2 regions of the Exiguobacterium sp. s36 genome follow, and region 2 is predicted to be linked to the other one. Evidence: a T-box and tRNA genes for the amino acid it is inferred to sense, from the RefSeq annotation. Region 2 holds a T-box; the other holds one or more tRNA genes.
The links. The T-box of region 2 lies ahead of argS (arginine--tRNA ligase). A T-box ahead of a tRNA ligase gene usually reads a tRNA of that ligase, here a tRNA-Arg.
Positions count from the first base shown of each region.

Region 1: it encodes a tRNA-Arg, which carries the amino acid that the T-box ahead of argS (arginine--tRNA ligase) is inferred to sense. The anticodon was not compared.

Region 1 covers NZ_JACSLW010000001.1:489,282-493,705, reverse strand. Annotated here, with positions in the region: gene KNP95_RS02465 (DUF2179 domain-containing protein) at 1-86, shown strand, start outside; gene KNP95_RS02460 (hypothetical protein) at 149-589, shown strand; gene KNP95_RS02455 (MerR family transcriptional regulator) at 647-1,342, shown strand; gene clpP (ATP-dependent Clp endopeptidase proteolytic subunit ClpP) at 1,385-1,960, opposite strand; tRNA gene KNP95_RS02445 (tRNA-Arg) at 2,112-2,184, opposite strand; gene KNP95_RS02440 (RNA polymerase factor sigma-54) at 2,307-3,449, shown strand; gene KNP95_RS02435 (glutaredoxin family protein) at 3,451-3,708, shown strand; gene KNP95_RS02430 (sugar-binding transcriptional regulator) at 3,818-4,424, shown strand, end outside.
Region 2 covers NZ_JACSLW010000003.1:299,115-303,538, forward strand. Annotated here, with positions in the region: gene KNP95_RS09435 (GGDEF domain-containing protein) at 1-1,479, opposite strand, end outside; T-box leader at 1,634-1,846, shown strand; gene argS (arginine--tRNA ligase) at 1,899-3,581, shown strand; gene KNP95_RS09445 (metallophosphoesterase family protein) at 3,619-4,197, opposite strand; gene KNP95_RS09450 (YajQ family cyclic di-GMP-binding protein) at 4,194-4,424, opposite strand, start outside.

The DNA.
Region 1 (4,424 bases), on a different contig from region 2:
ATGAACCGAAAGCGTTCCTCGTTGCTTTCGATCCAATCGACTTCAAAGGCGGCTATATGATGAAAGGGCTCCGACGCCCGAAATGAACAGGACGACTCACGGAAGTGGGTCGTTTTTTCGTGGAACGGGGAATAGACGTACAAAGGGGATGAGCGGGTTGAGACGAAAAGGATTATGGATTGTCGTGATTGGGTTGCTCGTGGTCGGCGGGATGTTATACGCCACCTCGTTTTGGAAGTCGGGGACGTCGGTCAAACCACCGCTCCCGACGGTCCGGGTCGGAACCGTGACCGCGGAAGTGAAACAGTCAACATTCTGTTGGTCGGATGGGGGCGAGGCGGTATGCGAGGACCATGCTCTGCCGGAGGCGGATGACCTACAGCTCGTGCCGGTCGAAGCGGGTGCCGAGATTGATGTCGAGTTCCATGCCGAGCCGTCGAACGCCTCGTTCCATCAACTCGTCGATGGGGAACTTGTCCCGGCTGAACCGGTCGTGCCAGACGAGCCGGGCGTTTATGTATTCGAGACGGGCGGGGATTGGCCGCAAGGCGATAGCCGCTATGTATTCGGGGTCGAGGTCAAAGAATAAAGATGTTGACCTGTCCGCTACGGCCGGCTTTATGATAAACGAGAAGGGGGGACGCCAATGATTCAAATCGGAAAAGTGGTCCATCTAACGGGGTTGTCCACTAAAGCAATAAAATGGTATGAAGCAAAAGGACTTGTCCAACCGACTCGTTTAGAGAATCAGTATCGGTTATACGGGATGGAAGAAATAAGGCGCCTGAACGAAATCAAGTTACTACGTCAAATGGGCATCTCACTCGAACAAATTCAAGCGGCAGAAAGTGTGAGCGGGTTACTCGACAGCAGACTTGACGAGGTTCAACGTGAGATCGAGGCGTTGCGACAAGTCGAGCAACAAATTAAATGGATGCAAACAGGGGGAGATTCAATGAAAGTACGTTATGAGAAGTGGGACCAACCGAAAATCGTAAACGGCTATGTATCCGAACTCACCAAAATCCCATTCGTTTGGGAAAAACTGCAAACAGAGCTGACAACAGACGAATCATATGGCGTCTGTTTAGCGAAAGAAGAAGCCTATTTAGCAGGGATGACTAATCCTGTGACAGGTGAAGACGGAAGACAGGTTGAACTGTCGGCAGGACGGTATCTTGTCGCCACGGTCGAAGGGGGAATTCCAGCCATCCCTACGACATATAATCAACTTCTAGCATTGCCGGATGTAACGTTGCGAGATGCACTCGATTTTGAGCGCTATATTCATGGGCAAGACGGAGCCGACGACTTGATTGAAATTTGGTTGCCCGTCCAATAACAAAGAAGTGCCTTTCCCGAAGTCGGGAAAGGCACTTTTGGATTAACGCGTCATGACTTTGTCGATGAGACCGTAGTCTTTCGCTTGTTCAGCTGACATGAAGTAGTCGCGCTCTGTGTCGCGCTCGATGACTTCAAGCGGCTGGCCAGTGTTGTCGGCCATGATTTGGTTTAATTTCTCACGCATCTTGATGATGCGCTCGGCATGGATTTTGATATCCGATGCTTGACCTTGCGTACCGCCGAGCGGTTGGTGAATCATGATCTCTGCGTTTGGAAGCGCGAAGCGTTTGCCTTGTTCACCGGCTTGAAGCAAGAAGGCACCCATCGATGCGGCCATTCCGATACAAATCGTCGACACGTTCGGCTTGATGAAGTTCATCGTGTCATAAATCGCCATTCCGGAAGTGATCGAACCACCCGGGCTGTTGATGTAAAGTGAGATGTCCTTATCTGGGTCCTCGGCTGCAAGGAAGAGAAGCTGGGCGACAATCGAGTTTGCGACGTTGTCGTCGATTGCACTTCCGAGCAAGATGATGCGGTCCTTGAGCAAGCGTGAGTAAATATCGTACGCGCGTTCCCCGCGACCTGTTTGTTCGATAACTGTTGGAATTAACATTGAATCTGCCTCCTTTATGTAGGTTGTAAACATATCATACCGCTATAGTCAATGTTGGTCAAACGATAGTCATCGTTTTTGACCTATTCCACGGTTTGACGATTCTAAAACGACAAAAGAGGCCAGGCATATGCCTGACCTCTTGCTATGATACACCCGGAGAGATTCGAACTCCCGACACCTGGCACCGGAAACCAGTGCTCTATCCCCTGAGCTACGGGTGCATGTTCTCTGACACGATTTATTATACATTTGTTTTTTTAAAAAAGCAATCCTGTTCGGCTCACTTTTTTTGAGCGCGATTTCCCGCTGTTCGATACAATAGGAAGCGAGAGGGGTGTGACCGATGCAACGGCAAGAACAGCAACAACTTCAGACACAACAGCTGACCCAGGACATGGTCCGGCGGCTGCCGATTCTCGAGGCGGACCGGACCGCGATCGCCTTTCAGCTCGGCCGGTTGGCTCGACGCAATCCATGTATCGCCACGGGGAGCGGTGCGGTCGAATGGGTGGCCGATACGGCGCGTGGGTTCGAGGAGCGATTGTTCGAGCAAATCGAGGAAGGGAGCGGGACCGAGGCCCAGCGTGCGCTCCAGAAACGGCTCGTCCTCGCGCTCGACCATCGCGGTCTACTACCGGAGAGCGACTTCGTGCTCGCCCATCGTTTCGAGGTCGATGTGGCGGACATTGAGGCGGCGCGCCAGGCGCTCTTGTTTCTAGAACCGACAGGGATCGGGGCAAAGAATGAGCACGACTGCCAATACCGGCATGCGATTGAACATGACGACCCACTCGTCTTGGACGTGTTCGAGGCGCTCGACGCGAACCTTGATGACATCCCGGGACGACTCGACATCTCGGTTGCCGAGTACGAACGAGTGACGCGTATCGTGGCAACGCTCCCGAAGACGCCATTATTATATGAAGGAACCGAACACGTCGTCCCGGAACTTGAAGTCGTCCGTCATGACGGAGAGCTCGTGACGACATGGTTCAGCCCGACGCTCGACGCGGCTCGGATCGGAGACGATCGCGAGGCGAAATGGTGGCATGAGACGCTCGAGATGCGGAACGCGACGCTTCGATTGGTATGGGCCGTCATCGCCGAACGGCAACGCGATTGGTTGGACGGGAAGCTCGTCTTGCACCCGTTGACGCGAAAAGAAGTCGCCGAACAAATCGGCAAGCACGAGTCGACCGTCGGCCGGGCGATTCAAGGCAAGTACGTGACGACCGAGGGCGGCGTGATGGCGTGGCGTCACTTTTTCGTCCGAGCCTCGCACGGGCAATCGCCGTTCATGGTGAAGAAGGCGCTCGCCGAACTGATTCAACAAGAGACGTCGCCGCTGAGCGATGCCGCACTCATGCGCGAGCTGGACCGGCTCGGCTATACGGTGACACGACGGACCGTGGCGAACTATCGGGAGGCGCTCGGTTTTGGAAACTCGCGGGAGCGGGAACGACAACTATGGAAAGGAGGGGACTGACATGGTCCTGACGTTATACCGCCGCGCCAACTGTTCGCTCTGCGAGGAGGCGCTCGTCATGCTCGAATGGCTCATGGAAGACTATCCGTTCGAGCTCGAGCAGATCGACATCACCGGCAACGAAGAACTCGAGGCGAAATACTTGTTTGAGATCCCTGTCGTCTTACACGAGGGACGTGTCATTAGTCAAGGTCGATACGATGACAGTAAAGTTGAAGATTTTGTTAAGTATACGCTTACATCGAAAAAAAACGTTTGAAGGGGTTGCAAGACGGAAAGGTGATTGATAAGATGAAGTCGTAGCGGTGGGACGCAAATATAAAAGTGGGACAAAAATTGTCCATGCTTTAAGTCGAGGGGGAATGAGTATGATCCAGCAGCTGATTCAAGTTCAGAAGCAAATCGTTCCCGACATGCTCGATACGCTCCGACATCGTTACGATATCTTACATTATGTCCGTTTGATGCAGCCGATCGGCCGCAGGACATTGGCCACAAGCCTCGGGCTGACGGAACGAATCCTAAGACGAGAAGTCGACTTCTTGAAAGACCAAGGTCTATTGATGGTCGCTACTCAAGGTATTTCCCTTACGGAATCGGGCCGAAACGTTCTCCGGGACTTGCACGAGGTCATGGGAGAGATCCTAGGCATCTCGGAAGTCGCACGAGAACTCGAGCGCAAACTAGGCGTTCGCCAAGTCGTCATCGTACCTGGTGATTCCGACGAGACGTTCTGGGTCCAGCGAGATATCGGTCGGGCCGCCGTCACGCAACTGAAAGCGAGACTGGCACCGGACGACAATATCATCGCGGTCACAGGCGGGACGACGATGGCATCGGTTGCGGCCATGATGTCGCCCGATAAAAAAGAACGGCCGATGCATTTCGTGCCGGCACGCGGCGGACTCGGAGAGACGCTCGAGTTACAGGCGAACACCGTCTGTTCTCGGATGGCCGACCGGGCCCATGCCGACT
Region 2 (4,424 bases):
GATGCGCTCGGCAATCTCGACGGCGGCTTCGACATCGCATCGGTTCAACAGCAAGATGAACTCCTCGCCGCCATAACGGGCTGCGAAATCATCGGTGCGGAGCACTTGGCGGATGCGGCGACCAAACTCTTGGAGCACGCTGTCTCCGACTTGATGACCGTGCGTGTCGTTGATTTTTTTGAAGAAGTCGATATCGAGCATTGCGACGGAAATCGGGTACATCGAGCCGTCCGAGATTTGTTGAATCCCGTATTCATAAAAAGCCCGTGCATTGGCAAGCAACGTCAAGCTGTCCGTCCGGCTCTCGGTATAGAGGCGGTCGCGTTCATGACAACGACTGATCGTTCGATTGAACGATTTGAGCAGTTTGACAATCTCACGTTGAATGATGGGCGGATAGCCATAGACGTGCTCGCCGGTCATGACGAGCCACGTGCGGATGCCTTCGATTTCCTCGGAACGGACCGAGATGAAGCTATGATAGTCTTCATCGAACTCGTTCGATAACGGGGCGTCCCATTCAAAGCGCATCTCATACTCGACCGAGGCTTCGTTCGGATAGGTTGCATCGAGTAAATCAAAGACGACGTGGCGATCGATCGGCTGGCGCGTCTTTAAATCAAAGTAAAGTGTGCGATCGAACAGTTTGAACTCGACGAACCCTTCGTCGTACTCGTTGAGTCGTTCACATTGACTGAGGAACACCTCAATCGCTTGCGCCTCGCTTTGTGACAACGACACGGCTTCTTTTGCCTCATCATATTGTTCAATCAACGATTTGAAGGCGTCTTGCCGACCTTTCTGGATGATGAGCCGCTTAATAAAGAAGGTGAGTGCGGCGGCGATACTGCTGACGACAAGCAAGTTCGTCTCACGGAAGAGCGAGGCTGCTAAAATGAAGACGAGACTGACGATATACGTGTAAAACGCGATGTTTAGAAAGTCGCGGACCGGGATATCGACACGGAACCACCAACCGACTTGATACTTTTGTACGACCGTGTTTAAGATGATGGCCACAATCAAGCCGGCAAGCGGCAGAAACGAATCTTGGGAATAAAAACCGAGACCGGTCACACCACCGAGTGCCAAGTAGACGCTGGCCGGGATGGCGATTTCCAAAAACGACGTGATGGCGTTCCACGGATACGTAAAACGGAACCGTCGAAGCGCGACGCGCGGTTTCAAGTTGACGAACTGGAAGACGAGTAGTCCAATCTGATTGACGAACAGCGCTGTCTCAAAATCAAAGAATAAAAAAATAATTAAGACGATACTTTCTGAAAAGGTAAAGTAGACGCCTTTCCGTTCAATGGAGTCCATTTGAAAAGTAATGACGAGCAACGCAATCAAGATGAACGGTAACGGCTCGATGGCCGGCATGTTTAATACGCCTGTAGCGAACAAGATGAGGGTCAAACTGAATAGCATACTCCAAATACTCCAACCGAGGACGGACATCTTGCGGAAATGGTTCATGGTTCCCTCCTATGTGGGAAAAATTCAATTATGTATGGTAGAAGATTCGGCACAATCACGCCCGAGTCCTGCCTATCCACCATAATGGCGGAATTCTAGCATTGAGTCTATATGAAATATCCTCTATAATGAAATTGCTTTTCAACCACATAGACGAAAGTCGATGAAAAAGAGAGTAACGATCGTTCCGTCAACAAAGCGACCTAGGGATTGGTGAGAGCCTAGGCTGACAAACATCGCGAAACGCACTTTTGAGATGCTATCCGAACTTGAGTAGGCGTAGCCGGGGGACCCCCGTTATCACCGATAAAGCGGTCTGCGTCAAGCAGGCAAGAAGAGTGGTACCGCGGGCCATCCCGTCTCTTTGCATCTGTGCAAAGGGCGTTTTTTTTATGAACAAATGATAAGGAGGAATTAGAATGAGTTATGAACGCAAATATGCGGAAGCCTTGTCCCGTGTCATCGGGGACGAGTTGACGCTCGACCAGATTGAAGCATTGATTGAAAAACCGAAACATGAGGCACACGGGGACCTTGCTTTCCCGTGTTTCCAACTTGCGAAAGCCTATCGTAAAGCACCGGTCATGATCGCGACGGATATCGCAAACGACTTGAACGATGAGTTGTTCACGAAAGTCGAGGCGGCTGGCCCGTATGTGAACGTCTTCTTGAGCCGTGACGTCGTCTCACAAGAAATCATCAACACGGTGCTCGATGAACAAGCGGACTACGCGACACACGCGACGCGCAACGAGACAATTGTCACCGACTTCTCGTCACCAAACATCGCCAAACCGTTCTCGATGGGACACCTTCGTTCAACGGTGATCGGGAATGCCATCAACCAAATCGCCCGTAAAAACGGTTATGACGTCGTCGGCATCAACCACCTCGGAGATTGGGGCACACAGTTCGGTAAACTGATGGTCGCCTATAAAAAATGGGGCGACGAGGAAGCGGTCCGGGCACATCCGATTGCTGAGCTCTTGAAGCTTTACGTCCATTTCCACGAAGAAGCGAAGACACAACCGGAACTTGAAGACGAAGGCCGTGCGTGGTTCAAGAAACTCGAAGACGGCAACAAGGAAGCGACTGAGCTTTGGACGTGGTTCCGCGAAGAATCACTCAAAGAGTTCCAAAAAGTATATGACCTCCTTGGTGTCGAATTCGACAGCTTTAACGGGGAAGCGTTCTATAACGACAAGATGGATCGCGTCGTCGCCATGCTCGAAGAGAAAAACCTTCTCGTCGAAAGTGAAGGGGCGATGGTCGTCTCACTCGAGGACGAGAACTTGCCACCATGCTTGATTAAAAAGAAAGACGGCGCGACGCTTTATGCGACACGCGACTTGGCAGCTGCCGTCTATCGTCATGAGACGTACAACTTCGTCCAGGCGAACTACGTCGTCGGCGGCGAGCAGGCGCTTCACTTCAAACAACTGTTCTCAGTCCTGCGCAAGCTCGGCTATGACTTCGTCGACGGTATGCACCACGTGCCGTTCGGCTTGATTTTGCAAGAAGGGAAAAAGATGTCGACACGTAAAGGTCGCATCGTCTTGCTCGAGGAAGTGCTCAAAGAAGCAATCGAGAAAGCACAAGCGAACATCGCTCAGAAGAATCCGGAACTTGCGAACGCGGACGACGTGGCACGCATGGTCGGTGTCGGCGCGGTCATCTTCCACGATTTGAAGAATGAACGCATCAACAACATCGAGTTCGACCTCGATAGCATGCTCAAATTCGAAGGCGAGACGGGCCCGTACGTGCAGTACACGAACGCGCGTGCGAACTCGCTCCTTCGTAAAGGTAACTACGACGGCTCGACGTTCACTGGCGCAAACGACGACCACACGTGGGGCGTCGTGACGATGCTCAACGCGTTCCCACACGTCATCACACGTGCCCACGAACGTCGCGAACCATCAATCATTAGCCGTTACGTGCTCGATTTGGCGCAAGCGTTCAACAAGTATTACGGTCATGTCCGTGTCCTCGAAGAAGATGCAGGCAAACAATCACGTCTCGCCCTCGTCAAAGCGGTGACGATCGTATTGACAGAAGGACTCCGTTTGATCGGTGTTCAAGCTCCAGAAGAAATGTAAGCACAAATAAGGGACCCTTTTGAGGGGGTCCCTTTTCCTATGCCTTCATGCGTGTGACCGTCCGGGCTTTTGTATCATACAGACACCATTCCCGGTCGAAGATGACGGCGCCGACATTGATGACGTACCGTTTTTTCTTCAAGGTGAACGGCTTCCCGATTTCCCAGGGAATCGAGCGACCTTTCCGGTAAATCCCCGGAATATGGCTGTGTCCGATAAAGACGAGCGGATACTTCCCTTTCTCGACAAGCGGTTCCCAGTCCGGACTCCATTTCACTTGGTGTCCATGCAAGAATAGCGCCTCATCGAGCGTCGTCTGCTCCGGTAATAAGGCGATTCGTGTCTTGACCGGATGCGACACCACGAGCACTTCGTCAATCCGCTCTTCTTGATTGCCGCGCAGGCTAGGGAAGGTGAGGAGCGCCTCGTAGTCAGGGTCGTACGTCACGACATCGGACACTTCATGGAAGCGCTCGTTGCGCCGTTTCTTACCGATATGACACTCGTACAGATCGCCGAGGCAAAGGATGTGCTCCGTCTCGCGGCGGACCGACTCGAGCACGGCTTTCAAATCATCAAACGAACCATGTGGGTCACTGATGATGGCGAGTTTCATCGGTAGTTTGTGAATTGGGCATCGACGGACAATTCGAGCTCACGGACGAGCTGCATGACGGCTTGAAGGTCATCGCGCGACTTGGCCGTCACACGGATTTGATCGTCTTGAATTTGCGACTTCACTTTCAGTTTTGATTCTTTGATGGCGTTATTAATCTTTTTCGCATCGTCTTTATCGATGCCGCTCTTCAATTTGACGCGTTGACGGACCGTGCCGCCGAGCGC